Regions from separate parts of the Paenibacillus sp. BIHB 4019 genome, predicted to be linked through region 4. Evidence: riboswitches for the same ligand, from Rfam matches in the RefSeq annotation. Region 4 holds a riboswitch; each other region holds the start of a gene.
The links. A riboswitch is a leader RNA that binds a small molecule or an ion and turns the genes downstream of it on or off. The one in region 4 is predicted to bind cyclic di-AMP.

Region 1 (7,882 bases), 360 kb from region 4:
GCTGGATAAACCGGATATTGGCCTCTTTAATGAAGTAAGACAACAATTTGCAGCGATCGGGTTGAACCCGGATTACCATATGGAAATTGATTTTCCATTTGATCAACCGTATGATGTGTATCAGCCTGATACGAAAAAAGGCGGAAAAGAAGAAAAGACGCCGATTTTGTTAATGGACAGCTACGAGACTGTCAGTGAAATTTCCACGAAATCTGACATCATTCGTTCCATTACTGGACTTCATCAGGGCCAGTCCCATTTGTATTATCCGGAAGAGAAGCTGCGCGCTGCCGCTGATCAATTAAGCGATAAAGTACGAATGTTATTTAAAATATAGGAAAGTATATGATTTTGCCATACTTTCTCTATATTTCTCGGACTGAAACGCGCCGCCAAAGGACGGCTTTCGACCGTTTCACCTTAGACTATAATATAGAAGGAGCTTGCTCAATTATGATTTCTTTATTCGACACGCACACACATTTGGACTCCCCGCATTTTGACGAAGACCGCGAAGCTGTTATCGAAAGAGCGCGTGCGGCAGGGGTGGATTTAATGGTTAATATTGGTTTCAATCGGGAAACGATTCCAACAACACTTGCGCTGGCAGAAAAATATGATTTTATCTATGCAGCAGTTGGCTGGCACCCCGTTGACAGCATCGACATGCTGCCGGAGGATCTGGGATGGATTGAAGAGCTTTGCTCTAATCCTAAAGTGGTAGCTATTGGGGAAATCGGACTAGATTACCACTGGGATACGTCTCCTAAAGATGTCCAGCACCGCGTATTTCGCGAGCAAATTCGCTTAGCCAAGAAGCTGAAAAAACCAATTATTATTCATAACCGCGATGCCCATGAAGATATTGTCAAGCTGCTGAAGGAGGAAAATGCTTCTGAGGTCGGAGGCATTATGCATTGTTTTTCCGGCAGTCCAGAAACGGCTCAAAAATGCCTCGATATGAACTTCTATATATCGTTCGGGGGACCGCTTACATTCAAAAATGCAAGGGTGCCAAAAGAGGTGCTTGCGATGGTTCCGAGTGACCGAATTTTGATCGAAACGGATGCCCCATATTTGACCCCTCATCCATTCCGAGGGAAACGAAATGAGACGTCTTATGTATCGCTCGTTGCGGAAGCGGCAGCAGAAATATTAGGAAAATCGGTAGCCGAAATCGCCAATTTGACGACCGAAAACGGTAAAAAATGTTTCGGAATTGTGTAAAAACGGCTTTAAAAACGAGAATAAGTGACCTTTCCGGCGATAAAACTAATTTTTCATGCTGAAATAGACTCTCTTTTCCGTAAATATCCTAAAATTTCGCTTAAATCGGTTTTTATCTGATCTTTACAATTAGGCTCAGATGAAGGTATGATTCATTTCAGAGCTTTAAATTTTTGTATTGGATTTCCAGTTTGCGCTTAATCTTCGAACTTTGGAGAGCGGGGGAACCAGGCACGATGCTGTGAGGAATTTGCGGATCACATTGCACGCGCATTGAATTTCTTCTAGGGGTGAATTTGGCGGGGATTGCCATGAGCATTCTTCCGACGATAGGGCAGCTCTCTTGCCCGAACCCGACAGCTAACCTCGTAAGCGTTTATAGAGAGTGATCAACCTCGTGCATCCACCATTCCTGAATAGTCTATTTTGACGTTCCCGGGAAGCCACGATACAGATCCTCTGTCGACGGGCTTTCTTTTTATTTTTGAATATTGGGTAAACCGTCGTCATAGGGTAAATCTAGGAGGTTGCAGAGGAAATATACTGGAGCGTGCTAGAAGCACGCCAATATACTATAGTCGCGTCAATGGTATCATGCGTAATTCGACGGCGGGGCTATGAAGGAGGACCGATGAAGTGGGCATTATTCAAGCAAGTGAGACCCATGGGAAACGATCATCCAGCATGTCTTTCGCATTGCGATGGAAGCGTGAAAACTTGCGTTTGATTCTTTTGAGTACTACGATCTCAATCGCTATGACTTTCATGTTTTTGGTGTTGTTGTACGGATCGGCTGACAAAAGCGTATCCGTAGTAGTGAATGGACAAGAAACTGTTGTTTCAACGAAACAATGGGTCCTGCAACGCCTACTGGATGAACAAGCTATTACAATTGGCCCGCATGACGAGGTGTCTGTACCTCTGAATACGGCAGTAAAGGATGGGGACCGCTTTGAAATTAAGCATGCGGTACCGCTACTTGTAAAAGCTGATGGCAAAACATCAACGGTGTACACGACAGAGAAAACCGTGCAGGCAGCGATAAAGAAATTAAATATTCCTGTTGAAGATGATGATAAAGTATTACCTTCGCTTGGCTCGGGCGTCAGCGCGGATATGACCGTAACAGTCATTCGCGTCGATACGAAGCTAGGCAAGTCGTCCAGCACAACGCCGTTCACCATTGTGAAGAAGGAAGATCCGAACCTGGAAGTAGGCAAGGAGAAGGTTGTGCAGACGGGCAAAGAAGGCGTCGTAACGATCAAAATTGAGAAGCAGTTTGAAGATGGTGTACTTGTTTCCAAGAAAGTGGTAGACAAGGTAGTCGAAACGGTTGCGGTCAATCAGGTCGTTGCAGTCGGTACGAAAAAGCCGGAGCCTAAAGTTACTGTGCTGTCGACAGCGACAACCAGCAACAATGTAACGGTAGACGGCACAACGCTCACATCCAAAAAAGTGCTCAGCAACGTCACCCTGACGGCTTATTCAGCTGGCTTAGCTTCTACGGGCAAGAGCGAAGGACATCCTGACTACGGAATTACGGCATCTGGCGCTAAAGTATCGGAAGGACGGACAATTGCCGTTGACCCGGATATCATTCCACTCGGTTGGTGGGTGTATATCGAGGGCATTGGTTTCCGCCGTGCTGAAGATACCGGAAGTGCGATCAAGGGCAATAAGATCGATGTTTATTTTGACAGTGAAAAGCAAGCGAATAAATTTGGTAAGAAAAAAGGATTTACCGTTTATGTGATTGGTCCTAACAAGCCATCGCTTAGCTAATTAGTAGCAGTTCTTTATGGATTGTGCTCTAGTTTATCGCAATCATAAGCTAAATATGACTGGATGCGGAAGAGGCCTTGCCTCTTCTTTTTGTTTGCGTCAGATTCGCTTGAATGGCTAATTGGGGTTATAATAAAACAGACGCAAATGAGCGGGTTGTTGTTGCAGCAATCGCCCATTTTTTATGGAATTTATGAAATATGAGCTTGATAAGTTTCCCTTTGTGAAAGGATTGTTCGATGTGATCAAGGAAATGATTGTAGTAGAAGGCAAAGAGGATACGGTAGCGATTAAGCGGGCTGTTGAAGCCGATACGATTGAGACGAATGGATCGGCCATTGGCGAGGATGTGCTGCGGCGCATTGCGCTGGCACAGGAGCGCCGTGGCGTTATTATATTTACAGATCCGGATCATGCAGGAGAGCGTATTCGTAAAATTGTCGCTCAGCGCGTGCCGGGCTGCAAGCATGCTTTTTTACCGCAGGAGCTGGCCTCTTATAAAGGGGATATCGGCATTGAGAACGCGGCGCCTGATGCGATTAGGCAGGCGCTCTCGGAGGTGCGTACAGAAACGGCTGAGAGCGTCGGGGCCATTACATGGGACGATCTGATGGCAGCTGGCTTAATTGTGCATGAAGAAGCGGCAAAGCGGCGGCTGGTTATGGGTAAGCTGCTGGGGATCGGCTATGCGAACGGGAAGCAGTTCTACAAGCGCTGCACGAGCTTCTGCATTACGCGCGAAGAGTTTGAGAAGGCGCTGCAAGCCATGGAACAACAGGAACAGGGGTGACGAAGGCGTATGACGGAGCAACAAAGCTTGAATAAAGGCGCAGTTAAGGCCGCAGAGGTAGCCACGCCTAAACGCACGAAGGAAATTATTGCGAAGTACGGGTTCTCCTTTAAGAAGAGCTTGGGACAAAACTTTCTCATCGACCAAAATATTTTAAATAATATTGTCAGCGCAGCTGAGCTTGACGAGACAAAAGGCGCGCTTGAGATCGGCCCTGGTATCGGAGCATTGACGCAGCGCCTTGCTGCAGTTGCGGGAACGGTGACGGCTGTTGAAATCGACAATCGGCTCATTCCGATTTTGCATGATATTTTCGAAGGCGAAGCAAATGTGGGCATTGTGCACGGCGATGTGCTTAAGCTCGACCTGAAGCAGCTGTTCGAAGAGCGCTTCAGCGGCGTAACGGGCGTTAGCGTCGTGGCGAACCTGCCTTACTATGTGACGACGCCGATTTTGATGAAGCTGCTGGAAGAGCGCCTGCCGCTGGAAAACATCGTCGTCATGATCCAGAAGGAAGTAGCGCAGCGGATGGCAGCAAAGCCAGGCGGCAAGGAATATGGCAGCCTTAGCGTAGCTGTGCAATATTATTGCGAGCCGAAGCTCGTCTGCACCGTTCCGCATACGGTGTTTATTCCACAGCCGAATGTAGATTCGGCTGTCATTAAGCTTGCGCTGCGGGACAAGCCGGCTGTTGATGTGCCCGACGAGGCGCATTTCTTCCGCGTCGTGCAGGCCAGCTTCGCACAGCGCCGCAAGACGCTCTACAACAATTTGACGGCGCTTGTGGGCAAAGAACAGCGGGAGGCCCTTACAACGCTGCTGCAGGGGCTTGCGATCGATCCTGCGCGGCGGGGTGAAACGCTGTCGCTGGAGGAATTCGCCAAGATCAGCCGTGCATTTTTGGAAGCGGGCTGGAAAGGCTAAATAAAGATGGGCGCCGCCGGGCAATGGCCTCGGGGCGCCCGTTTGTTTTTTGCGCACACTACACGCCTTATGCCCATAGGATAGACGAAGAGGTGATTTACCTATGGAGCAAGGGGAGCTGGTCGTCCGCAAATCGTATGGCGGTGACGTGCTATTCCGCGTAGAAGCTGTTCGAACGCATCATGCCCTGTTGAAAGGCACGGATTACCGATTGCTTGCGGATGCACCGATTCCTGATTTATCGGTTGTTCGCGATCCAAAAAAAGAAAAAGCTACGCAGCTGGTTCGAGTGAAAGTAAACGACTCGCTCAGCCGCATACGTCAGCAGCATGAGCAAATGGCCGTTCAGGTGAAGGCGGATATTCGGCATGCGATGCCACAAAGCCAGCCTTTCTTCGAGGTGCCCGGCAAAGTGCTGCATTTGGACGGTGACGGCAATTATTTGCGTAAAAGCATGCAGCTGTACCAGACGATGAACGTGCCGGCACATGGCGTGCATGCGCATGAAGCACAGATGGCTGATTTGCTTTACCGGCTGCTGCCTCAAGTGAAGCCGGACATTGTGGTCATTACGGGACATGACGGTGTGCTGAAAACAAGGCTGGAAGCCGATCTGCACAGCCTAAGCAGCTATAAAAACTCGCAGAGCTTCTATAATGCGGTCCGCGTAGCACGGGAGTATGAGAAGAACCGCGACGGCCTTGTCGTCATTGCGGGAGCGTGCCAGTCGCATTTTGAGGCGCTGCTGCAAGCCGGCTCGAACTTCGCAAGCTCGCCCGGGAGAATTTTGATTCATGCGTTAGACCCGGTATACATTGCGATCAAAGCAAGCTATACGTCCATACGAGATACAATTAACCTGGCTGATGTCATTCATGGCACCATCAGCGGCATTGATGGCGTAGGCGGCATTGAGACGCTGGGAAGGTACCGCATTGGTTTGCCAAAACCTAAAATTAAGGCAGCCGAGTCGTCCTTGCAAAGCATTTCTTAACAAACGGCCGAGTGCAGTTGAGACTCGCAACAGTTCTCGGCTTCATTGATTTTATAATTTTTCGATAAATTATTCATGGAATGATAAAAATGGATGAAAACACCGTTGACAATTAAATAAGTTGACTGATATAATATTTTGCTTCGTTTGACAACCCCTCTCCATTTTGTTATAATGGACAAGGAAAGAGGTGGTAGTGGACAATGGCAAAAAATGCCCTACTGGATATAAAACGCAATTTGGAAGCTCATGTGGGCTCCAAGATTCGTCTGCGAGCAAATGGCGGTCGTCGTAAGACCGTTGAGCGCACCGGTGTGTTGGAAGAAACCTACCCTTCTGTTTTCATTGTTAAACTGGATCAGGAATCGCAGTCATTCAAGCGTGTTTCCTACAGTTATGCGGATATACTGACGGAGTCGGTGGAAGTGACCGTATGCAATGATGAAGGTCAAGTCCGAATTACCCAGACATAACATCAGATCTATAGATGCCGACAGGCTATACTAAACGCGGAGACGACAGTTCTTCGCGTTTTTTTTCATTTTATAAGCTGGAAGCGGTCAGTGGGAGCTCATGCGTATAGGGCTGCGGGGTTGTCGCATACTAAGGGGGCATAACCAATTCAGCAGCAAGGGAGGATCTCACGCATGAGCCGCAGAAGACGCAGTGTAATGTCCGAGGAGCTAAAGTATGAGCTGGCGAAGGATCTAGGTTTTTATGATACGGTGCAAAAGGAAGGCTGGGGCGGCATTCGCGCCAAAGACGCTGGCAACATGGTTAAGCGGGCGATCCAAATGGCTGAGCAAGCCGCAGCAAATGGAATCAATCGGCCTTAACCAGCCACTCGCAAAGCGAGGCAAAAACAGCAATAATCGGCTAAGAGTCGCCGCTCTTTATATAAGCGGCAGCACTCTTAGCTTTTCTTCTGCCCGTTTGCTATAATATTGGATAAGTTAATGATAGGAACGGGAGAGCTTAGGATGAAAATTTATGAAAAAGCTCCGGCTAAAATCAATTTATTGCTCGATGTGCTTCGCAAGCGTGAGGACGGCTTCCACGAGGTCGAGATGATTATGACGATGGTAGACCTTGCAGACCGCCTTGAAATGCAGGAGCTGCCGCGCGACACGATTATTATATCGAGCCAGGCCGGCTACATACCTTTAGATGAGAAAAACCTGGCGTTTCAGGCGGCACGTCTTATTAAAGACCGCTATGATGTGCGTAAAGGTGTATATATTCATTTGGACAAAAAGATTCCGGTAGCCGCTGGCCTTGCCGGCGGCAGCAGCGACGCTGCTGCCGCCCTTAGAGGGCTGAACAGGCTGTGGGAGCTGAACATTCCCGAGGAGGAGCTGTGCACGCTCGGAGCGGAGCTGGGCTCCGACGTCCCGTTCTGCGTAACGGGCGGTACTGCCATCGCTACCGGACGCGGCGAGCGGCTGGAGCCGATCGAAAGCCCGCCGCAATGCTGGGTCGTCCTTGCGAAGCCGCCAATCAATGTTTCCACCGCAGATGTATACGGCAAGTTTCGGGTAGCGGGCATCGGCCAGCATCCGTCTGCCGCTGACATGGTGTCAGCGATTCAGCGCGGCTCCTTCGCCGATGTGTGCGGGGGACTAGGCAATGTGCTGGAATCGGTAACGCTTGATCTGTACCCGGAGGTGCGCCAGCTCAAGGAGAGCATGATTCGCCTTGGAGCTGATGGCGTGTTAATGTCAGGCAGTGGACCTACAGTATTCGGGCTCGTTTCCAAAGAAGGAAAGCTCCCGCGCATATATAATGGGCTGCGTGGCTTTTGCAAGGAAGTTTACGTGGTAAGAATGCTAACATAAAAGTGACGTTTCCCTTGATTAAATCCGTATAAAAATGTTATATTAACATTATAATATTCGGATTTTAGCAGGGGGAGAATTCCTTGAAAAAGTTAAAACGCAGCGCAAGACTGGTAGAGATGACGCAATACCTGCTAAGTCGCCCACATACGTTAATCTCGCTAACAGCTTTTGCGGACCGCTATCAGTCAGCCAAATCATCCATTAGCGAGGATCTGGCGATCATTAAAGAAGTATTTGAAGAAGAGGGCATTGGTGAGCTTAACACCCTTGCGGGCGCCGCAGGCGGCGTAAAGTTCGCACCGAAGATGCATGCCTCTGATGCACTGG
Region 2 (7,882 bases), 1.7 Mb from region 4:
AGCCTCCTCTTCAGGTGGCAGCACCTGGGCTTGACGACCGTTTCTGGATGACGGCGAAGGTTCCCGGAGATGTGCATTCCACGCTCATGGATCGGCGGATTATTGAGCATCCCTATTTTGGGCATAACGACATCAAATGCCGCTGGATCGAGCAGAAGGAATGGTGGTACCGCGCGCAGTTCGACTATGAAGTGGATGAGATCCAAGGGGAGCGGCATGAGCTGATTTTTGAAGGCTTGGATACCTTTGCAACGATATTCGTTAATGGACTTGAAGTGGGTACGGCGGAAAATATGCATCGCACCTATGTTTTTGATGTGACGAGAGTTGTGCGTTCGGGCAAAAATGCCATTGCTGTCCGCTTTGACCCGCTGCATCTGCATCATCAGGATAAGGAGCAATTCCAGTGGTCCTCCTATACGAAGGAACGGCCATGGCTGCGCAAAGCGGCGATGAACTTCGGCTGGGACTGGGGCCCGAGAATGGTCACCGTCGGCATTTGGGGCAGCGTTCGTCTGGAGCGCAGGCGCGTCGCCAAACTGGACAGCGTATTCGTTCAAACATTATCGGCTGGCAAGGAAGAAGCGGTTCTGAAGGTAGCAGTCGATACGGTTGCCTATCACAAGCAAGCGGAGCTGACTGCTGAAATCAGGCTGTTTACGAGAGAGGGAGAGGTTGCGGCATCCGCAGCGCTTTCCGTTAAGGGTGGACGCGAGGCAGCGGCAGAGCTGGCAGTCAAGCAGCCGCAGCTATGGTGGTCGCATGATCTTGGGAAGCCGTATTTGTATGAGCTTGAGGTGCAGCTGTTTGCAGACGGCGAACGGGTTGACAGCTATCGCAAGCGCTGCGGCATTCGGACAATTGAGCTGCAGCTGGAGGATGAGGCTGGAAAGCCCGCTTTTGCCTTCCTGCTGAACGGCGTCAAGCTGTTCGCCAAAGGCTCCAACTGGATACCGGCAGACAGCTTTATTGGAGCGGTGAAGGACAAGCGCTACACCGATTTAATCGAGCTGGCTGTCGATTCCAATATGAATATGCTGCGCATTTGGGCTGGCGGCATCTATGAGAAGGATATTTTTTACGAGGAATGCGATCGTCTTGGTGTGCTCGTCTGGCAGGATTTTGCCTTTGCGAACGCGCTATTCCCGGATTTTAACCGTAATTTCATGGAAAATGTGAAGCAGGAAGCGATTGACAATGTGAAGCGTCTGCGCAATCATCCGTCGCTTGCGCTATGGTGCGGAAACAACGAAATTGACTGGCTGTATGATATGAAGTCGGCTGGCGGGGATATCACTTGTCCCTTTTATGGGGAGAGCATCTACCATGAGCTGCTGCCGGAAGTGCTGGAGCAGTATGACAGCAGCAGGCCGTATTGGCCGTCGTCGCCTTATGGCGGCAATGATGCCAACGATCCTGATGTCGGTGACCGCCACAATTGGCAAGTATGGCATGGCTCGGTGTACCCGCGAAAATTCGGCGAGGCGCCGCTGCTTGATTACAGCATTGAAGGCGTCACATTCAAAAATTACAAAAAAGATTTCACCCTGTTCAGCAGTGAATTCGGCATGCACGCATCTGCGAATCGCTATACGCTGGAGCGCTATATCCCCGAAGGCGAATTTTATTGGGGCAGTGTAGAGATGGCTCATCGCAACAAGGATACGAACCATCAGAAGGGCATTTTGCTCATGGAAGGCTATACGGGCATTCCGCAAAATATCGAAGAATATATGAACTTCTCCATGCTCACGCAGGCGGAAGGCTTAAAATATGGCATTGAGCATTACAGGCGCAATAAGCACCGCACGAGCGGGTCGCTTGTCTGGCAGCACAATGACAGCTGGCCGGGTACGAGCTGGTCGCTGATTGACTATGAGCTGCTGCCGAAGGCTTCTTTTTATTATGCGAAAAAGTTTTATCATCCGCTCCTCCTGTCGCTCGATTATGAGCCAGAACAGCCGCTTCGCGTATGGGCGGTCAATGACCGGCTGGAAGCGTATGAGGGCAAGGTGCTGTTCCAGTGTTATGCGCTAGATGGCAGCCTGATGTATGAGCAGAGCTTTGACGTCAGCCTGCCGCCGAACAAGGCGGTTCAAATTGGCGAGCTGGCAGAGCTTGAAGTGCTAAACGGTGCTGCGCCGGAGCGGGTTATCGTGAAGCTGTCTGCCCCGCAGTGGGACGCGCCGGACAATTATTATTATTTGCGCGACCATCTGGAGCTGAGCTTGCCGAAAAGCACCGTTGCTGCAACGTTTAATAAGCAGAAACAGACGGTTACAGTGGCCGCCTCGGGCGGAGCAGCGCGACTTGTGAAACTCGATGTGAAGCAGGGCAACGTTCGCTTCAGCGATAATTATTTTGACCTGCTGCCGGGTGAAGAGGTCACGGTCGCCATGCAGCAGGCAGACGGACAGCCGCTGCAATACGAGACTCTGGAAGTGTCAGCTCTCAACGCTGACAAGGCTGAGATACATTTTATTTAAACTTATATAACGATAGTGGAGGGCACGATGAACGAAACGAACAGCGTTTTATCCGATTGGAGCTTTAGAGCTTGTGGCGAGAAGGAGTGGCTGCCCGCAATTGTGCCGGGAAACGTGCATATGGATCTTCTGCGGCAGGAGAAAATAGACCACCCTTTTTACGGCACGAATGAGCATGGGCTGCAGTGGATCGATAAGCAGGATTGGGAGTACGAGACCACGTTCGGCGTAAAGCCGGAGTTGCTGGCACAATCGCATCTGGAGTTGGTTTTCACTGGACTTGATACGTATGCGGATGTGTACGTCAACGGCAAGCATATGCTGTCGGCAGATAATATGTTCCGCAGCTGGAAAGTGAATGTGAAGCCGGTTTTGCAGCCGGAAGGCAATGTGATTACAGTCAAATTTCGTTCGCCTGTTAACGAGGATTTGCCGAAGCTTGAGAAGCTGGGCTATCCGCTTCCGGCGGCGAATGACCAGTCAGAGCTTGGTGGACTTGGCGACAAGAAAATTAGCATTTTTGCCCGCAAGGCTCCGTACCATTATGGCTGGGACTGGGGCCCGCGATTTGTGACGAGCGGCATATGGAAGGAAGTGAAGCTCGTTGCCTGGTCAGAGGTGCGACTGACAGATCTGTATATCGAGCAGCAGGAAATCACCGCAGCCCATGCGAGCCTAAGGATTGCAGCAGAAGTGGAATGCGAGCAAGCTTGGCAAGGGATGCTGCGGGTAAATGCCGACGGCAGGGTCTGGGAGCAGCAGGTTCAGCTGGCGGCGGGCTTGCAGACGGTGGAGCTGGCGGCTTCAATTGCGCAGCCGCGGCTTTGGTGGTGCAGAGGCCTCGGCAAGCCGGAGCTGTATCATTTTGAAGCGCTGCTTGTGCAAACAAAGGATGGGGTCGAGCAGTCCGTAAGCAGCCGCAGTGTAACGACGGGTTTGCGGGCAGTGAGGCTGGTAACCGATCAGGACGAGCAGGGCCATGCCTTTTATATCGAGCTAAATGGGGTTCCGGTGTTCGCGAAAGGCGCCAATCATATCCCGAATGACAGTTTCCTGCCTGACGTGACCTATGAGCGTTACCGTCATGAAATTGCGAGTGCTGCGTTAGCGAATATGAATATGCTCCGGGTGTGGGGCGGCGGCATTTATGAGGCGGATGCCTTTTATGAGCTGTGCGATGAGTATGGATTGCTCGTTTGGCAGGACTTCATGTTCGCTTGCAGCATGTATCCGGGAGATAAGGCTTTTCTGGAAAATGTGCGTTTGGAGGCGGAGGAAAACGTACGGCGTCTGCGCAATCACCCCTGCATCGCGATATGGTGCGGCAACAATGAAATCGATACGGCCTGGTCGCATTATGATGAAAATATGGGCTGGGGCTGGAAGCGCGACTATGCGCCTGAGCAGCGCGAGCAGCTGTGGGCTGATTATGAGGCGATTTTCCACCGGATATTGCCGCAAGCGGTCGCGGGGCTTGGCAATGGCATTGCGTATTGGCCTTCTTCACCGATGCGGGGGCTGACGGGAGACGGTGAGCAGCATGCCTTCAACTTGTCGAAGAGCGGCGATATTCACTATTGGGGCGTCTGGCATAATGTCGAGCCTTTTGAAAAATACAACGTCCACGTCGGCCGATTCATGAGCGAATACGGCTTCCAATCGTTCCCTGAGCTGCAAACGGTGCAGCAGTATGCGGAAGATGCGGACATGGCCATTGAATCGGAGGTTATGCTGGCGCATCAGAAAAACGCGCGCGGCAACCAGCTGATCAAGGAATATATGGATATGTATTTGCGCCAGCCGAAGGATTTCCCGGCATTTCTGTATTTGAGCCAGGTTTTGCAGGCGGAGGCGATGAAGACAGCGATTGAGGCCCATCGGCGGAAAAAGCCATTTTGCATGGGGTCCCTGTATTGGCAAATGAACGATTGCTGGCCTGTCGCCTCATGGGCGGGAATGGACTATTACGGGCGCTGGAAAGCACTGCAATATTATGCGGCACGCAGCTTCCGCGACATCATGCTGTCGTTTGACTGCGCGAGCAGCGGCCGTGTCGATTGTTATGTATTGTCAGATCAAAATGAGCCTTTCATCGGCGAGCTTGCGCTTGAGCTGCGTTCATTCGCGGGCAAGGTGCTGAAGCAGTTTGCCGTTCCGGTATCGCTTCAGCCAAACAACGGCCATATCGCCTGCTCCTTAGAGCTGGAAGCGCTGCTTTCCGAGGGCATTCAGCCAGGCGAGGTCGTTCTTGTGGCGAAGCTAAAGCAGGGCGGACTGCTCGTAGAGGAGAAGGAGCATTATTTCAAGCCGATGAATGAGCTTGAGCTTGCGGCTCCGGCCATAAAGATCAGCAAGGTTCAAGGCAGCGGGGGCACCGCTTATGTACTGGAGACGGATACGCTGGCCAAGCAGGTTCGGCTTTCCGCATCGATCGAAGGTATTTTCAGCGACAACTATTTCGATCTGCTGCCGAACGAACCGCGTACGATTACGTTTTATGCGCGAAATCCGCAAGGGGGTCAGGCTTTCAACGCTGCGTCGCCGGGCGAGCTGACTGTCCATTCAATGACCGATTTTATTTAAAATATAGGAAAGGATATGATTTTCCCATCCTTTCTCTATATTTCTCGGACTGAAACGTGCCGCGCCGCCAGAGGACGGCGAAAGCCGTTTCACCTTGAAAGAATAAGCAGCCAATAGAAAAAAAAGAACCTTCCCTGCCAGCTGAAACATGGCGGGGGAAGGTTCTTTTGCATTATGGCGATCCAAAATAGGCTAAAAAATAGAAAGGTAGAATAAGGAGCGGCTAAGTAAAATAGGTTCCTCAGAAGCGTTGTCGTCCGGTTCAATTTCTGCGGTCCAGCTTTTGAGATGATGAATCGCATGATCGAATAGGTTGTACACACTGTGATGATCGGCTTGCTCGCTCCGAAGCGATCGTCCTGTAATAGACAAGGTGCCGATAAAGCTGCTCAGCGCGCTGCACCACAGGCCCCAATCGTTAGGGCGCTCCATCTCGTCGACAAATGTTTCGCCAAAGCCAATGCCTTTGTCCGTCGTTACCCGCAAGCAGGCACGGTTTCCGGCGTCGTCTACATTGAGTGCTGGAATGACAAACAGCTCAATGCGTTTGACCGTAAGCTTCATTGCGTGCTTCGCCTTAGGCGGAGCGTCCGGCGCATGAAGGACAATCATTTTCATCTCTCCTCACGTTCGCTTACGGAGTTAGCTGTCGGATTCGGGCCAGTGAGCTGCCCTACCAGTGCGCAATGCACCGGATTCACCCCTTGCGATTCAAGCTTTCGCTTCAACCACGTTGTTGGTTCCCCCGCTTTTTCAATTGAAAAATTAAGCGATTAATATTAGAGTGCTAGAATTCGGCTAGGGATATATATTAAACCGTTATTCCTCAATTGTAAACCTTTTAGTAGTAAATAAAATAAATAGTGCTGCTGCCTAATAGGCAAACGGGCGCTGCCGTCAATTGGCGGCAGCGCCCGTTTGCCATAAAAATAGCTGCGGGTTTATAAGAAAACACCTATTTGCAGTCTGACCGCTCATGTATAAGTTGTCATAAGCTAGTGCATAGGGAAAATCCAGCCAACCCATAGAGCAAGAAGAGTGAGGGTAAACAGCAGCACTGGCGGAATGATGACAAGCGTTACTTTGACATAATCCATCCAACTGATTTTTACTTTGGATTTCTGCACGAGATTCATCCAAATGAGTGAGGCTAGCGTGCCTATCGGTAAAATGAGTGAGCCAATATCGCTCCCAATGACGCTGGCGAGGTAGGCGATTTTGAGGGTAAGCGGGTCGAGGTTCATTTCAGTGAGCGTGATCGTGCCGATCATGAGCGCGGGATGATTGTTGACGAGTGTCGACATGGCGGAGACGAGCCCTCCGATTAAAATGCTTGCATTCATCAGGCTGCCAGTAACGAGCGGCTCGAACACCTGAACGAGTCCTTGCGTCAAGCCAATGTTGTGCAGGCCATAAATAATGATATACATGGCGAAGGCGAATATGAGTATATGCCAGGGGATTTTACGCAAAATGTCGTTCGGCGGCATTTTCAGGTAAATCCAGCGCCAACAAAGGAGCAGCAAGGAGCCGAAAACAGCGACCCACTCAACGGGGATGTGCAAATAGGATGCAGCAAATAAGCTGAGCCGAACGGAGAAGACGAAAAGCAGAATCGATTTCATAAAGCGGCTGCTGTATTTGGGCTGCGCAGGCTTGCTTCCGGCAGGAGTAAGTAAAGGATGGTAGCCAGAGTGAATAGGGACGATTGAGATCGCACGGGGTACTTCCCGGGGAAGCTGATGGTAAAAGTAGAGGAACAGCAGCAAGGTGAGCAGCAGCAGACCAAGTGTAGCGGGGATAAACATCATGACGGTATGCATGTACAAATCCATGCCGACAATTTTCAGCGCAATCAGATTTACAATATTGCTGACTCCGATGGGAGCGCTGGAGGCGGTAGCGATTAATGCTCCTGAGAGAAGATATGGGATTTTTTGGTGGTTTTTCAGTCCCATGTGATGCAGCATAATGAGCAAAATCGGGGTTGTGATAAGAATGCTGCCGTCATTGTTGAAAAATAGCGTCATCAGAAAACACATCAGGTTTACATACCAGAACAACCTAAGTCCTGAGCCTCGTGCCCGAATAGCAAGCCCTTCGGCTGCCCAGATGAAAAAGCCGAAGCTTTCTAGCACGATAGCCATGACGATCGTCGCCATAATAGTGATGGCGGCTCCGCTTACAGTGGCGCTAATATGCGCTAGGTCGGACAACGAGACGACGCCGCTCAGTAGGACGAGTATGGCGCCAAACGTAGCAGGAATGGCTTCATTCAGCCCTCTGGGACGCCACAAAATGAGCAAGATAGTGAAGAGGAAAGCAAACAGGGACACGATCATGGAAGGTAGCGAGATCAAATGGTAATCACCTCGAATTCTTGATTAAATTCATAGTGAAGCGGGAAAGGGTTATTCGTTTGCGGCAGCGGCAGTATGCTGAGCGTTTTCTATGCTAATGCTGTCATAGCGATTATCTGTTGCCGCAGAGGACAGGGTTAGAATAGTAGGCTGTTTAATCGGTGGAGGAGGCTTAAGAATGAAATAGAGGGACAGGCCTGATGAGCAAATAATGAAGACAGTAAGCAAGGGGGGTTCCTCCTTTCTAGTGATAACGCATATGAGGACAATTATCATGGGGAGATACGAATAATATATTTATATGTGGCCTACTGATAGAGGGTACTAGACGTTAATAGTAGATTGCTATAATTCCGCGAAGCGTCCCCCGCTCCGAATACACAAAACAACCCCGGCCCAATGGAGGGGCCGAGGCTGCTTCGTTTACCTTTTACTTGGATATGGACATAGGCG
Region 3 (7,882 bases), 550 kb from region 4:
CCGGCGTCGTGGTTCTTTTGTTAGAATATAGGAAAGGATATGATGGTTTCAGCCCTTCTCTATATTTCTCGAACTGAAACGCACCGAGCTGCCAAAGGATGGCGACAGCCGTTTACGCTCGGGCGGGACCACATGCCATGATAAAGGTGGGGCGATGAGAAGTGTATCATGATTTCAAGCTCATAGAAGGCCGTCCAATATCGATTCAAGTGAAAGATTATATGAAGCGTTTAATGATAAAAGGCGCGCTGCAGCCCCATCAGAAGCTGCCTTCGACACGCGAGCTTAGCGTATTGCTCGGTGTGAGCCGCAATACGGTCATTGCCGCTTATGCGGAGCTGGCGGACGAGGGCCGCGTATATGCCTTGCAAGGCAAAGGCAATTATGTGTCGGAGGATTCGGCGGGCAGCGCCGCCCCGTCGTCCTTGTCTTGGCAGTTGCCGTGGAAGGAGCGTCTGAGCAGGCAGGCTTTGCTTGCGGAGGAACTGGACCTCATGAAGCGCGGCATTCGCGCAGGCAAGAGTACGATTTCTTTTACAAGCATCGCTCCGGATGAGAAGCTGTTTGATCTGGATCATGTGAAGCAGGCGTTTCTGGGCCGTATGTCGGTGGAGGGCCATGTGCTGCTGAATTATGGTTATGCCAAAGGCTATAAGCCGCTAATTCAGTATTTGATGACCTATATGGAGAACAAGGGCGTGGATGTGCAGGGCAAGGATATGCTCATCACTGCCGGCTTTACGGAAGGATTTGACCTTGTACTGGCTGCGCTCCGGCAAAAGCATGGCGCAGTCCTCTGCGAAAATCCAACCCACCATACCGCGATTAAAAATCTCAAGCTGCATGGCTTTGACATTAAAGGCGTGGCGATGGAGCCGGATGGCATTCATTTGGGGGAGCTTGAACGGGCTTTGGAGGAGCGCCCCTACGATTGTGCCTATTTTGTCCCCTCCTATCACAATCCGACAGGCATCGTCATGTCGATGGAGAAAAGGCTGGCGCTCATGCAGCTCATGAGCCGTTATGAAATTCCCGTCATTGAAGACGGATTTAATGAGGAGCTGCGCTACTCCGGAGCGCATGTGCCGCCGCTCATCGCATCGGCGGGCAGCGGCAACAGCGTCATTTATATTGGAAGCTTCTCGAAGGTGCTGTTCCCCGGCCTGCGGGTCGGGTGGGTGCTTGCAGACCGCGAGCTGATTGATTATTTGGAAAGCATGAAGCGGGCCCGCAACATTCATACCTCGACGCTTGACCAATCGCTGCTCTATCAATATTTGCATAATGGCAATCTGCACAAATATTTGAAGCGGGCGCGGGCGGAATACAAGCGTAAATACGAGCTGACGCTGCAAGCCTGCAAAGCCTATGTTCCCTATGAGACGCTGTCGGGGGATGGCGGGCTGCATCTGTTTGTGACCTTTCGGGAAGCGTGCAAGGTGCGGGAGCTTCTGGAGGCGTGCTCGCAGCAAGGGGTTATTTTTACTTTGGGCCATCATTTCTTTACGGATGGACGGGGCGGCAATACGCTGCGACTGGGGTTTTCCCGCGTGGCGGATGAGGATATTGTGCAAGGCATTCGGATTATTGGCGATACGGCAAAACAGCTGTGGGGCCTTTCATAAGGAATAAAGCGACAACTATACTTTTAATTATTTTGAAAAGGGGATGCAGGCATAATGGTGCAGTATAACGTTTCACCGCTTGTAAAGAGCTTGCCCGCTTCGGGCATTCGCAAGTTTTTCGATATGGCCGGGCAGGATGAAAATATGATTTCGCTGGGCGTGGGCGAGCCGGATTTTGCAACACCGGAGCGCGTGCGCGCCGCGTGCATACGAGCGCTGGAAAGCGGTCAGACGATGTACACGCCGAATGCCGGACTTTTGGAGCTGCGCGAGGAAATCGCCCGTTATTTGGCGAGCAGCTTTGCATTAAATTATGAGCCAAAGGATGAGATTCTCGTGACGGTGGGCAGCAGCGAGGCGATTGATCTGGCGATGAGAACCTTGATTTGTCCGGGCGACGAGGTGCTGATCCCAGTTCCAAGCTATATCGCTTATTCGCCCATTGTAGCGCTGCAGGGCGGCAGTATTGTTAACGTTGAGACGCATGAGCAGGAGCAATTCAAGCTAACGGCACAATCGCTGCGGGAAAAAATCACCCCGCGCTCCAAGGTGCTGCTGATCAACTATCCGAACAATCCAACGGGTGCAGTCATGTCCTATGAGGATTGGCTCCCCATTGCCGAGCTGGTGAAGGCGCATAATCTGATCGTCGTCTCTGATGAGGTATACGCGGAGCTGACTTATGAAAGCCAGCATGTGAGCATCGCATCGCTGCCTGGCATGCAGGAGCGGACGATCGTCATAAATGGCTTCTCGAAAGCTTTTGCCATGACAGGCTGGCGTATTGGCTATGCCTGCGGCCCTGTGGAAATTATTTCGCAAATGCTGAAAATTCATCAATACACGGCAATGTGCGCGCCTATTATGGGACAGATTGCTGCTCTGGAATCGCTGCGCAGCGGATTGGCAGACAAGGATGCAATGAAGGGGGCTTACAAGCAGCGCAGGGCGATGTTCGTGGGCGGCCTGCAGCAGCTGGGGCTTTCCTGCCATATGCCGGAAGGGGCGTTTTATGCTTTTCCATCCATTGCCCATACGGGACTAAGCTCGGAGCAGTTCGCCTTCAAGCTCATGAAGGAAGCGGGAGTGGCCGTCGTGCCAGGGCATGTTTTTGGCCCGGGCGGTGAAGGGCGCATCCGCTGCTCCTATTCGGTATCATCAGCAAAGCTGTCGGAAGCTTTGGAGCGAATGGGCTGTTACATGAGCCAGACGAGGCAGGCTGAACCGTTGCAGTTGCAGCAGTTGGAGCGGGTCGGTGGCTGATGGGAGCGGAAAGGGTAAAGAAAGGGCTAGGTAAGGAAGAGGAAGGGGAAGAGAGACGCTAGGCTTCTTTCCCTCCTCCGTAAACCATACAATGAAATTCCGCCGCGCCTTGCGGTGTCGGGCGGATATACGTGTCGGTAATACGGAAGCCTGCCTTCTCGTATACACGAATCGCGCGTGCATTCCAGGTCAGCACCTCCAAATCCAGCTCGCTATTAGGAGCGCGGCGGCAAGCCTCCTCTACCAGCAGCGCCACAAAGGCGGTGCCTGAGCCCCTGCTGCAAAGCTGTGGGTGAAGACCCAGCCCAAGCCGCAGCACTTCTTCCCCTAGCGGGAAAAACTGTGCAAAACCAGCGAGTTCCCCGCGGTCATCTAAAATAGCCGCATATTGCCTCTGGCGCAGCTCCGGATCACCAAACTCCATTTCGGCTTGCTCCATAACCTCCCATGCGGGCCATTGATAGATGCCGTAAGGCGGCTCATACCGCCAATCGCACAACTGCCGGGCATGGGAAGTATCCATAGCGGCTATCTTCCAGCCAAATGGCGGCTGGGCACCAGCAGGAGCAGCACTTGTTTTTGTCATCCTTACACAATCTCCTTATAAATCTCAATCGCGCGGGCGCGTGAAGCTTTCAAATCAACGATGGCATGCGGCTGCGGCAGGTGGATTTGCTTATCAGGCAGATGGGCAAGCTCCGGCAGCCAGCGTCTAATGTAAGTGCCGCTCGGATCATGTGCTGCGGACTGCGTAGCCGGATTCATAATGCGAAAATACGGCGCGGCGTCGTAACCAAGCGACGAGCTCCAAAGCCAGCCGCCTCGGTTCAGCGTATGATCATAATCGGCCAGCTGGCGGCGGAAATACTGCTCGCCCAGCGTAAACGGGCATAACAGATTTTTCGTCAAAAACATGGCGGCAACCATCCGCAGCCGATTCGGCATTTCTCCCGTTTCATTTAGTTGCTTCATAGCGGCATCAATAACAGGAATGCCCGTTTTTCCTTCGCTCCATGCCTCGAAATGCTGATCGCTCAGCGCAGATAAATCAAACTTCTGCTCATAGCGGTAGAAGTCCTCATTGTATTTTCCTTGATATAGAAAAAAATCCCGCCAAGCCAGCTGTCTAATCCACGCCTCGGCTCCAAACTGCTGCTGCGCCGCTTCGTAGGCTTGCCGTGCTGACAGCGCTCCCGTATTCAAATAACGCGCCAAATGGCTCGTCTGGCCGACTGCAAACTGATCGCGGCTGTCAGCATAGCCAGCCAGGCGGCGATTTAGAAACTGCTCCAGCGCGTCGGCTGCATGAAGCGTTTCTAAGGCAGCTGGATTGCCCGCCTCATGCGATTGCCCGCGTTGTATATTGTCAGCTAATTGCAGAAGGGCAGGTGCTGCCGAATGCTCCCGCGGCAGACTGAAGCGCTCTGCCATGCTGGCATCTATATTTTTCAGCGTATTAAGCTGCTGCAGTGTTGTCTCGCCCGCAGGGGAATAGTGGCTCTGCATAAAGGATTGCCACATGCGGTAAAACGGCGTAAATACCTTGTAAGGCTCACTGCGCCGGGAAAATGTATGGAGCTCCTCCAAATCGGCCAGCGGCGCATCTTCGAGCGGCATCCAGCGGCGTCCCGCTGCGCGTACAACCTGCTGTATAGCGTGGTCGCGTGCCCTTGCATAAGGCGTATAGTCCATGTGGACGACGACTTCTTCAATGGGATGTGCTTGCAGCAGCGCATCGGTAATAGCAGCGGGATCACCGTAAAGCACATGCAGCTGCTCGCCTGCCGCCTTGTATTGTTCCAATAGGGAGGCGGCCTGTGTCAGGAAGGTCCGGCCGCTGTGGCAAGAGAGCCGGTCGCCGTCCGCCAGAGCCGGATCTATAATGAGCAGATGAAAGCCGCGCTGCCCAGAGCGGCGCAAATAATCAAAACTGCGCAAATCGTTTGAACGCAGGTCTTTGCGGTGAATATATACATACATGGAAACGAGCCCCCTTGTGTCCGTGCCAGAAAACAGCAAAGCCGCAAGCGATTTGTCCGAAGACAAACAACTGCGGCTTTGCTGATTGAGACAGCAGCTTTTCGTTATGTAAGCGAAAAAAGCGTGGTCTGGCTCTATTGCTCGCTTGCGTACTTGTCGTAAGCGTCTTGGCTCATAACGCGTGTAGCTGATACGTAACGATCAGCATAATAAGACTCGCTAAGTTTGCTAATAATAACGCCTCTGCTCGAGGAAGCATGTGCAAACTTTCCATCGCCTACGTAAATACCAACGTGGGAGATGCCTTTGCCGCTCGTGTTGAAGAATACGAGATCGCCAGCGATCAGGTCACTCTTCTTCACTTCACTGCCATCGTTCGATTGAGCTTGGGAAGTACGGGAAAGATCGATGCCCATTTTGTCGAAAACATACTTCGTAAAACCGGAGCAGTCGAAGCCTTTCGTAGTTGTTCCGCCGCTTTGGTACGGTGTGCCGATCAGATCAGCGATAACACCATCCATCTTCGAACTCGCGAACACGCTGCCTGCTTGGAAAGCAAGCATTAATACAAGACCAACGAGTAGTGCAGTAACCTTCTTCAAAATTTGAAACTCCTTCCGGTGCCGACGAGGTTAGCTGTGGGGTTCGGTTGTGAAGGTTCCCTATGATTTCCAAGACACTTGAATCAAGCCGTCCAAGCATCGAAATCAATTCACCCAAAGTGGTTCCCCCGTATTTCTATACCTTTGCGGTATAAAAAATTAGGCTGGTTTAATTTTGCTCTGCGCTAATAATTCGGTTTTTTCATGTGATTTCCTTCTATATGAATGAATTTCTAATAATTCTCATGTAACCTTTTGGCTCAATTTTGCGTTAAAACAAGTTTCTTGCCTAATAAATGTTCGTTCTATCGCCGTTCTTGGGCAAAAAAACATTTTGTCAGTTTATATGATAAATAGGCAGCCAATATGCTAAGAATCGTGTAAATAGGCAAGAATTATAGCGTAAAATGAAGATTTAGAGAGTTTGTGCTAGGTCGGCATATAGGCTGGGAAGTAAATGGAGGCTTTGCCTGCAGGTCCAGGATAACGGCAAAAAACCGATTGCGGCCTTCTGGCCGCAATCGGTTTTTTTTATGAGAAGGACTTTAGAAAAATGAGAATACTAAATGAGAATTAGGTAGGGCTGCCCTCATTTTTCTAAGGGTCTCAGCTCTGCTTGGATTGCAGGCAATCGTATTGGGCAGCGAGCGTCCATACTTTTAACAAGGTGCGCAGCAGATGATAGGCTTGATGCATGATGAGTGCCAGCATGCCTGCCCAAGCATAGGAAAGCCCAGACACACAGAGCGAAGCGGCAATAGCCAGCAGCCACATCAGCAGAGAGATGCCGGCATAAGGGAAAAGATTTCGGAGCGCATGGCCAAGCCAGCGCAAGGAGCCCGTGCCGGAGGCGGCGCCGAACTGCATAGCGAGCAGCAGCAGGTGAACGAGGAAGCTCCATAGCAGCCAGCCGCCAAAGCCCGGCAGCGTGCCTTGCAGCAGCTCGCCTAGCGAATGGCCCTCCATAAGCAGCTTGAAGGCGCGAGGCAGCAGGAACCAGCCGGGTGCGAAAATAAGCAGCGTGCGCAGCCAATAGAGCAGCGTCACGGGCTTCCAAGCTTTGCGAATGCCTTGAAGAAACTGCGTTTCGCCTATTTCGCCCATATGATGCAGCGAGTAGAGCAGCCCCGCATTGAACAGCGGCGTCAGCAGCATGCGGGCGGCGAACAAGCCGCCCAGAAGCCACAAATAAGGATTGATCAAATCCGTCTTCGTCAATTGAAACTGGGCCTCGCTGAAGAACAGCGACACGGCCGAGTCAGACGGATGCTGGAGCGGAAAGCGCCGCAGCAGCGGCAGTACAGTCATATCAACAAAACGGTAAAGGAAAAGTCCCCATAATAGCTGGTAAAGGAATAACAGAATGACGATATAGAAATGGCGGATAGCGAGCCGCCAGCCTTGCTTCATATGCTGCTTCATTTTTCAACCTCCTCTCTACCAGCCTACGGATCCGAGCAAGCCTTCAATGAGCTTCGTCAAACCGAGGCTCCATCGAATGCGCGACTGCTCGGGCACTTCTGCGCGCATAAAATTGTTAATATGCTTGTTGTCCAGCACATTGCTGTTTTTCGGGTCAACCGCCACCCAGGCAAGCGGAGCAGCATGCACAACCTTATACTGGATATGCGACTCGGCGGCATCCCATGTTTTCGAAATCTTTTCGCCGTCTGTAAAGGAGAATATAAGCGGGATTGGCCCATTTTGCCCGCCATTGCGCTTGATCAGCACCGTAGACTCGTACTCCGTTTGGCCATCCTGCTCCACTTCATTCACTCGAATAGCCTCTACTGAAAAATCCGCCATCAGGCTGCCATATACATACTGGTGGAAATAGTCCTGCCATTTTTCCTTCGTAACCTGCTCAACGACACGCTGGAAATCAGATGTGGTTGGATGCTTGAATTTGTATTTTTGAAAATATGTGCGCATAATTTTTGACATCGTCTTTGCTCCGACCTGCTTCTCAATGCCGACCAGCACAAGCTTGGCGCGCATGTATACATTTTCCGCATACTCATCGCTGTTGTGATAAGCCCATGAAGGCTGCTTCAATGGGGCAGGGGCCGTAATATAGCTGGCTTCCATAGCCAAGTTAGGCTCAACGCCATAGGCGTTCTCCATCACCTTATCCTCGGCATAAGAAGTAAAGCCTTCGTCGAGCCACGCTTCTTCGAACTCGTTCGATGCAACCATCCCGTACCAATACTGATGGCCAATCTCATGCACAACGGTGCGCTCTAGGCTGTAGCCAGGGTTATCGGATTCAGCCGCTAAAGCGGTCACGAGCGTTGGATACTCCATGCCGCCTGCGCCATTCGCACCCTTCGGAGGAACGATAATGGACAGCGTCGAATACGGATAATCGCCGTACCACTCCGCGTATTTGGACAGCGCTGATTTTGCTGCATG
Region 4 (7,882 bases):
TGAAGACGAAGCAGCTGGTATAGATGACGATGGACGATTTCTTTTTAAAATAACATGCATAGCACAATTCCCTTCTTTCTAATTAAAGGTTCGTTTCATTAATAGGCCGCAGCCGATCTGGACGGCGTTAAATCCAAATATGAACCATCATGTCGATGAGCTTGATACCGATGAACGGCGCGATCATGCCGCCGAGCCCGTAAATGAACAAATTGCGGCTGAGCAGGCGGGCGGCGCTGAGCGGACGATAAGTAACGCCTTTCATCGCCAGCGGAATGAGCAGCGGAATAATGATCGCATTAAAGATGAGCGCGGACAAAATCGCCGACAGCGGCGAGCCGAGCTGCATCACATTCAGCGCCTTCATTTGCGGAATCGCCAGCATAAACATCGCGGGGATGATGGCGAAATATTTGGCTACGTCATTGGCAATGCTGAAGGTCGTGAGCGCGCCGCGCGTCATTAGCAGCTGCTTGCCGATCGAAACGACCTCAATAATTTTGGAAGGATCGGAGTCCAAATCCACCATATTGGCAGCTTCCTTCGCCGCCGTCGTGCCGCTGTTCATCGCCAGGCCGACATCGGCCTGCGCGAGTGCGGGCGCGTCATTCGTTCCGTCCCCCGTCATGGCGACGAGCTTGCCTTCCGCCTGCTCGCGGCGGATGACGGCGATTTTATCCTCCGGCTTGCTTTCGGCAATAAAATCGTCGACGCCCGCTTCTCTGGCGATAGTTGCCGCCGTAAACGGATTATCGCCCGTACACATAATCGTTTTGATGCCCATCGCTCGCAGCTGGTCGAACCGTTCCTTCATGCCCGGCTTGACCGTATCCTTCAAATAAATTAAGCCGAATATGTGCTGATCGACGGCGATGGCGAGCGGCGTGCCGCCTTCCTTGGCAATCCGCTCCGTCTCCTGAGCCAAATCAGCGGGTATGTCTCCTCCTTGGGCGAGCACCCAGCTGCGAATCGCTTCGACGGCTCCTTTGCGCACGAGCCGTCCATCGGCCAAATCGATGCCGCTCATCCGCGTCTCGGCTTGAAAGGGAACGAATTGACCGCCTTCGCCAAGCGCGGCATCGTAGGTTTTATCATGCTTTTTCATCCATTCCAGCACCGAGCGGCCTTCCGGCGTTTCATCCTGCAGGGAGGAAATAGCGGCCCATGCCGCTGCCTCATCTGCCCCAGCAGTGCCTACCGGATTGATTTCGCTCGCCATCCGATTGCCGAAGGTAATCGTCCCGGTTTTATCCAAAATCATCGTATTAATATCGCCAGCTGCTTCAACGGCCTTCCCGGACATGGCCAGCACATTGAACTGGGTGACCCGGTCCATGCCGGCGATTCCGATGGCGGACAGCAGGCCGCCGATCGTCGTCGGAATGAGGCAGACGAGCAGCGCGATGAGCACGGGAATTTCCAGATTGACGTCCACATAAGCGGCAATCGGGCCTAACGTGACGACGACGATGAGAAAAATAATGGTCAGGCTGATCAGCAGCGTGTTCAGGGCAATTTCATTCGGCGTTTTCTGCCGCTTCGCTCCTTCGACGAGCGCGATCATCCGGTCGATGAACGTTTCACCGGGCTCGCTCGTAATTCGCATTTTAATCCGGTCGCTGATGACCAGCGTTCCGCCCGTCACGGAGTTGAAGTCTCCGCCGGCCTCCTTGATGACGGGTGCCGATTCGCCGGTAATAGCCGATTCATCGACGGAAGCGAGGCCTTCAATGACCTCGCCGTCCCCGGGAATCATTTCCCCCTGCGAGACGATAACGATGTCCCCTTTGCGCAGCTCCGTAGAAGGGACGATTTGAATGCTGTCGCCCAGCAGCTTATTCGCCATAATTTCCTGCTTCGTTTTTTTCAGCGAGCCAGCCTGTGCTTTCCCGCGGCCTTCGGCTAACGCCTCAGCAAAATTGGCGAACAGCACCGTAAAGAGCAAAATAATAAAAACAGCCAGGTTGAAGCCGATGCGATTCTGCGAGTCGAAGTACCCTGGAAATAGGGTCATGAGCAGAACGATCAGCGTTCCAATCTCGACAACGAACATGACCGGATTTTTCATCATATGGACCGGATTCAGCTTGAGGAGGCTCATCTTGAGCGCCTCGGTCACGAGCGGCCTTGTGAATAATTTTTTAGCACGTTGGTCATTCATAACGCTTACCCCTCATTTCCCTTTAACGGATCGTTAAAAACTCGGCAATTGGCCCTGTGACAATGACGGGCAGAAACGTGAGCGCGCCGATCAAAATAACGACGCCCATCAGCATAACTGCAAACAGCGAATTGTCCGTTCGGAACGTGCCAATCGTCTCCGGCACCCACTGCTTGCGGCTGAGCGATCCAGCTACAGCAAGCAGCGCAATCATCGACATATATCGGCCGAAAAACATCACAAGCCCGGTCGTTATATTCCAGAACGGCGTATTGTCGGCCAGCCCCTCAAACCCGGAGCCGTTGTTGGCGGCCGAGGACGTATATTCATACAGCACCTGCGTAATGCCATGAAAACCCGAATTGGATATAGCGCCTTGCCCCAGATCGGTTAGAAAAGCCGCCGCCGTTGGCGCGAGAATAATAAACGGATGCACGAGAATGGCAATGGCAATCAGCTTCATTTCGCGCGGCTCTATTTTTCGCCCGAGAAATTCTGGTGTCCGTCCGACCATCAGCCCGCAGATGAACACCGTCAGCATCGCATACATCAGCATATTGACGAGCCCGACGCCTTTGCCGCCGAAGACGACGTTCAGCATCATTTGGGCAAGGGGAACGAGCCCGCCAAGCGGAGTGAGCGTATCGTGCATCGAATTGACCGAGCCGGTTGTGGCCGCCGTCGTCACCGTCGTGAACAGCGCGGACTGGGCGATGCCGAAGCGAACCTCCTTGCCCTCCATGCTGCCTTGCGAAGCATCGATGCCGAGTGTGGCGATCAGCGGGCTGCCGCTTTTTTCAGCCGTATAGGAAATCGTAAGAAAGATCAGAAACAGCGCCATCATCGCCGAAAAAATAACCCAGCCCTGCTTGCTGCTTTTCGCAAACCGGCCATACATGAAAGGCAGCGCGGCAGGCAGCGCCCACATGGACAAAATCTCAATAACATTCGTCAGCGGATTGGGATTTTCGAACGGATGGGCGGAGTTGACTCCGAAAAAACCGCCGCCATTCGTGCCAAGATGCTTAATCGACTCCAGCGAGGCGACTGGCCCGATGGCGATATGCTGAACCGCGCCCTCAAGTGTCGTAACGGCCAAGGTAGGGCTAAGCGTTTGCGGCACTTGCAGCGCCACAAGCAGCAGCGTAATGACAATAGCCAGCGGGAAGAAAATACGCGTATGCGCTTTGACGAAATCCTCGAAAAAGTTGCCGAGCGTTCCGCCTTTGCTTGTAATGCCGCGCACGAAGGCGACAGCAACGGAAAAGCCGGTAGCGGCCGACGTAAACATCATCATCGTAATGACCGCTATTTGCGCAAAATACGTCAGCCCTGATTCGCCGCTGTAATGCTGGAGATTCGTATTGGTCATAAAGCTGATGACCGTATTTAGGACGAGTGTCGGCTCCATGCTGCCGATTCCATTCGGGTTAAGCGGCAGGCCGCTTTGCACCCTCAGCAGTACATAGCTGACAGCTACGAGCACGAAATTGAGTGTAATAAAGCTGAGCGCATATCTTTTCCAGCTCATGCCTTGGCGATTTTTGAGCCCGATTACTGAATAGATGATCGCTTCGATTCGTGCGAACAGCTTGTCGGTACGGTTTGGAACGTTTGAAAACACGGAATATAAATAATGGCCAAGCGGCTTTGCGATCAGCATGATCATGCCGACAACTACCGCCATTTGCAGGACGTCCACAGCTATTCCTCCCTTGCTATAAATGATGAAATGTTATGTGCTAAAATTTCTCCGGATGGAGCAAGGCGTAGACGAGATACACCAGCAAGGCTCCTGTAACGAGCAGTATGACAATCATCCCCGTTCCTCCGTTTCGCTAATGGACCGATCGCACCAGCGAATAAATCCGGCAATCAGCCCGAAAGCTGCGATTAAGGTCAAAGCCATTCCGATATCCAGCATAGCTGCAGCACTCCTTATTTCGTTTTATCCCTTGTCATTTTGGAAAAGAAGGCAGCAAAAAAGAAGCCTTGGGCAAAGAGGACTCTTCACCCGCAGCTTCCTTCATCCGGGCATGATGCGCCCCTGATTCGCCTGCGATAAGTGTAAGTGTGGCCTCTCCCGTTGACGCTTGCGAGGTTAGCTGTCGGATTCGGGCGCGAGAGACGCCCTACGCTTGGCACTTATCGTGCCCTTGCGATTCACCCCGTGACGCTCCCTGCAATTGTCCATTGGACAACGACAGAGAGCCGTCGATGGTTCCCCCGTTTCTGCGGCAGTGCAGAACTCAGCGTTTGAAACAAAATGCCTGCCGATGTTGCGAGTGCTATTTTCGAAAAAAAGACAACAAAAAACCACAGAGGCGTATGACGCTCTGTGGCCTGATTTACAAGGTCACAATCGTTCACCATTCCTCTCTACACCTGCGCTTACGAGGTTAGCTGTCGGATTCGGGCGGTGAGAGTCGCCCTACATTTGCCTGGAGTTTCATGACACTCCTGCAAACGATTCACCCCTGCGCTGCCAGCTTCCGACTCTCACATCGGATGGATGCAGTGCGTTTGGTTCCCCCGCTCTTCGCTTAATAGGCGAAGACTCAGCGATCAAGCAAAAACGACTTCGTCGTCCTTCTGGGACGAGCGAAGAGCTTTGCCCTTAGAAATATAGAGAAAGGATAACGAAAACTTATTCTTTCCTATATTTCAAGGTGAAACGGCTATCGCCTTCCTTGGGCGGCGCAGCGCGTTTCAGTCCGAGAAATACAAGCCTATTTATAAGTGCAAAACTTATAAATTCTTATATTTCAAAAAAAAGGTTCATGCATGCTATGAATCATACTCCCCTGCCGCGATTGCTGTAAAGGAAGCTTACGCCGCAAAAGAGAGCGAATGCTGCGGATTAGCTTGATTTTAAACGCTTTCAACGAGATTTATCTTTAGCAAGGTCGTTTTATCTCGCGATTTCTTTTATTTTCTAAAAGCACCCCCTCTTTCCAGAAAACAAGGAAACGAATATGATAAATAGCATGCTGACAGAATCAGGTGTTTGCGGCTGCTCGGCCGCGTATATAAATAGCGGGGGGATGAACGATGTATAAAGTGCTGCTGGTAGATGATGAAGAAGAGACGCGCAGCGGGCTGCTGCACGAAATTGCATGGGAGCGCCATGGCTTTGAAATTGTGGATACGGCGGCGAACGGCAGGGAAGCGATGGAGCTGATTGAGCGTCTGGAGCCGGATATCGTAGCGACGGATATCAGCATGCCGTATATGAACGGCTTGGAGCTGGCGGAATGGACGAGGAAGACGTATCCGCTGACGCGCATCGTTATTTTTTCCGGCTATGATGAATTTGAATATGCGAAGCAGGCAATCGGCTTGCAGGTGGATGAGTATATTTTAAAGCCGTTTTCCGCGCAGCAGTTGCTTGAGGTGATGGACAAGGTGAAGGAGCGGCTGGACGATGAGCGCGAGAAGCGGGAAAATATGCAGCTTTTGCAGGAGCATTACCGTACGAGCCTGCCGGTCGTAAAGGAGCTGTTTCTGTCGTCGCTGCTCACCCGCAAGCTTCCGCTGCGGCATATTGAGGAGAAGGCAGAAAAATATGAGCTGGATTTAGCGGGCGAGGCGTACATGGTGTCCGTGCTGCACACGCATGTATTGGAAGCGCTTCCTGGATTGCCGCTCCGTGCAGCGGAAAGCTCGCTTGCGGCCTCCAGCGATCTCGACCTCAAGCTGTTTGCCCTGCGCAATGTGGCGGAGGAGGTGTGGGGCAGACTTGGGCTGGGCAAAGTTTTTCTGCATCAGGATCAAGTGGCACTGCTCGCAGTTGGACGGGGAAGTAGCGCGCAAGAGCTGATGGAACGGACGCTGGGCGGGCTTGCTGAAATGCTGCAAAATATTCAGAAATACTTGCGTTTTCCCGTAACGATTGGGGTCAGCTCAACGCTGGCGGATGTTGCGCAGCTAAAGCAGGGCTATGAGGAGGCGCAGCAGGCGCTCGATTATCATAATTTGGTGGGCAGCAACCGGATTATCTGCATTGACGATGTTGAGAAGCGCTATGTGGAAGAGCTGCAATTTGACGAGCTCAAGGAGCAGGCGCTCATTCGCTGCCTGCGGGTAGGCACGCATGAGGAGCTGGAGCAGCTGATGACAGCGCTGTTTGACGAGATTGAAGGCGTCCATGCCGCTTACCGGGAATACCAGCTTTACATGCTGGAGATGATGACGGCGGTCATGAAGCTGGTGAGGGAGGCAGGGCTGAACCTGTACGATATCGCGGGATACGAGCTGCAAATTTATGCGGAGCTGCAGCAGCTTAGCGGGCTGGCGGAGACGAGAAGCTGGTACATGTCGCTCTGCGAGAAAATTCGCCATCATATCGCCAGCCGCAGGCAAAGCTCCTACAAGCAGCTGGTCGAGGAAGCGGTGCGTTACACGAAAGCAAACTTCCATGACAGCGAGCTGTCGATAGCCCGGCTGTGCAGCCATCTGCATATTAGCGCGGGATATTTCAGCAGCCTGTTCAAGAAGGAGGTGAAGCTGACATTCGGCGGTTATTTGCTTCAGCTGCGGATGGAGGCGGCGAAGGAGCTGCTGCGGGCGACGGAGCTGAAGACGTTCGAAATTGCCGAGAAGGTCGGCTTCTCGGACCCGAATTATTTTTCACTGTGCTTTAAGAAAAATGTCGGCGTCTCTGCCAAGGAATACCGCAATCAGGCGATGAATGCGGATGCGCCATGAGGAAGCGCAGCATCCAGTTTCTCATTTCAGTGGCGCTGTCGGTGTTTGCCGCGGCGGCGATTATTATGGTCAGCGTGCTGCTGTTCAACAAGTTTTCGCAGACGGCAGAGACGAATGCACTGCGCAATACCCAGCAGGTCGTCGATCAGGTCAGCTACAATTTGGAGGATTATATTCAGGGCATGTCGGAAATTTACGGCGTTCTCCACGATACAATTAGCCGCAGCGGCGATGTGAACGAAGAAGAGCTGCGCAGCCAGCTGAATACGATCATCGGCATTCGGGGAGAAATTGTGTCACTGGCCGTCATTGGGCATGACGGAGAGGTGATGATGAGTATCCCCGGCGTTGCGCTCAAGGAAAATTTGAGTCTTTACAATCAGCGCTGGTTCCAGAGCGCGCTGCAAACGCCGAACCATCTCAGCTACTCGCTGCCGCATGTGCAGAACATGTACAAAATGCAGTACAAATGGGTCGTCTCGCTGAGCAAAGGCATTACCGTAGTAAGGGGCGGGAAAACGGAGCATGGCGTGCTGCTTCTGGACGTCAATTTTAACAAAATCAATCAGCTGTCCTCGCGGGTCGTGCTCGGGAAGAAGGGCTACGTCTACATTGTGGACGAAAGTGCGGGCAATATGGTGTACCATCCGCAGCAGCAGCTCATCTACGCCGGGCTGAAAAGCGAAAACGTCGAGCAGGCGCTGAAATATACGTTCGGCAGCTTTCATGACGAATCCGGCGACGAGGATAAAATGATTACCGTGCAGACGATCGGCAACATCGGCTGGAAGGTGGTCGGAGTGTCCTTTACCGATGAGATTATTACGACAAAACGCGAGCTGAACGATTATTTGCTGAATTTGCTGCTGCTTTTGCTTGTATTCGTCATTGCGATGTCATGGCTTATTTCGCGCATTATTGCCCGTCCGATCCGGCAGTTGGAGAAGTCGATGAAAAATGTCGAGCGCGGCGATTTCCATACGATGACCGCCATTCGCGGGCCGCTGGAGGTAG

Region 1: it holds a riboswitch for cyclic di-AMP, as region 4 does, so the genes downstream of both, BBD42_RS08870 (resuscitation-promoting factor) here and kdpF (K(+)-transporting ATPase subunit F) in region 4, are expected to answer to the same signal.
Region 2: it holds a riboswitch for cyclic di-AMP, as region 4 does, so the genes downstream of both, BBD42_RS18300 (hypothetical protein) here and kdpF (K(+)-transporting ATPase subunit F) in region 4, are expected to answer to the same signal.
Region 3: it holds a riboswitch for cyclic di-AMP, as region 4 does, so the genes downstream of both, BBD42_RS08085 (C40 family peptidase) here and kdpF (K(+)-transporting ATPase subunit F) in region 4, are expected to answer to the same signal.

What each region holds. Positions count from the first base shown of each region.
Region 1 covers NZ_CP016808.1:2,096,312-2,104,193, reverse strand. Annotated here, with positions in the region: gene BBD42_RS08880 (HD domain-containing protein) at 1-337, shown strand, start outside; gene BBD42_RS08875 (TatD family hydrolase) at 454-1,227, shown strand; cyclic di-AMP (ydaO/yuaA leader) riboswitch at 1,412-1,618, shown strand; gene BBD42_RS08870 (resuscitation-promoting factor) at 1,864-3,009, shown strand; gene rnmV (ribonuclease M5) at 3,251-3,799, shown strand; gene rsmA (16S rRNA (adenine(1518)-N(6)/adenine(1519)-N(6))-dimethyltransferase RsmA) at 3,809-4,723, shown strand; gene yabG (sporulation peptidase YabG) at 4,827-5,717, shown strand; gene veg (biofilm formation stimulator Veg) at 5,921-6,190, shown strand; gene BBD42_RS08845 (small, acid-soluble spore protein, alpha/beta type) at 6,365-6,553, shown strand; gene ispE (4-(cytidine 5'-diphospho)-2-C-methyl-D-erythritol kinase) at 6,698-7,552, shown strand; gene purR (pur operon repressor) at 7,636-7,882, shown strand, end outside.
Region 2 covers NZ_CP016808.1:4,206,292-4,214,173, forward strand. Annotated here, with positions in the region: gene BBD42_RS18290 (beta-mannosidase) at 1-2,486, shown strand, start outside; gene BBD42_RS18295 (beta-mannosidase) at 2,514-5,069, shown strand; gene BBD42_RS18300 (hypothetical protein) at 5,262-5,681, opposite strand; cyclic di-AMP (ydaO/yuaA leader) riboswitch at 5,686-5,851, opposite strand; gene BBD42_RS18305 (arsenic transporter) at 6,065-7,429, opposite strand; gene BBD42_RS18310 (winged helix-turn-helix transcriptional regulator) at 7,860-7,882, opposite strand, start outside.
Region 3 covers NZ_CP016808.1:1,911,376-1,919,257, reverse strand. Annotated here, with positions in the region: gene pdxR (MocR-like pyridoxine biosynthesis transcription factor PdxR) at 162-1,625, shown strand; gene BBD42_RS08100 (aminotransferase class I/II-fold pyridoxal phosphate-dependent enzyme) at 1,680-2,888, shown strand; gene BBD42_RS08095 (GNAT family N-acetyltransferase) at 2,947-3,474, opposite strand; gene BBD42_RS08090 (cryptochrome/photolyase family protein) at 3,477-4,868, opposite strand; gene BBD42_RS08085 (C40 family peptidase) at 5,003-5,473, opposite strand; cyclic di-AMP (ydaO/yuaA leader) riboswitch at 5,475-5,646, opposite strand; gene BBD42_RS08080 (hypothetical protein) at 6,077-6,892, opposite strand; gene BBD42_RS08075 (M1 family metallopeptidase) at 6,908-7,882, opposite strand, start outside.
Region 4 covers NZ_CP016808.1:2,460,642-2,468,523, forward strand. Annotated here, with positions in the region: gene kdpB (potassium-transporting ATPase subunit KdpB) at 128-2,161, opposite strand; gene kdpA (potassium-transporting ATPase subunit KdpA) at 2,184-3,863, opposite strand; gene kdpF (K(+)-transporting ATPase subunit F) at 3,904-3,981, opposite strand; cyclic di-AMP (ydaO/yuaA leader) riboswitch at 4,237-4,426, opposite strand; cyclic di-AMP (ydaO/yuaA leader) riboswitch at 4,535-4,735, opposite strand; gene BBD42_RS10490 (response regulator) at 5,213-6,868, shown strand; gene BBD42_RS10495 (cache domain-containing sensor histidine kinase) at 6,865-7,882, shown strand, end outside.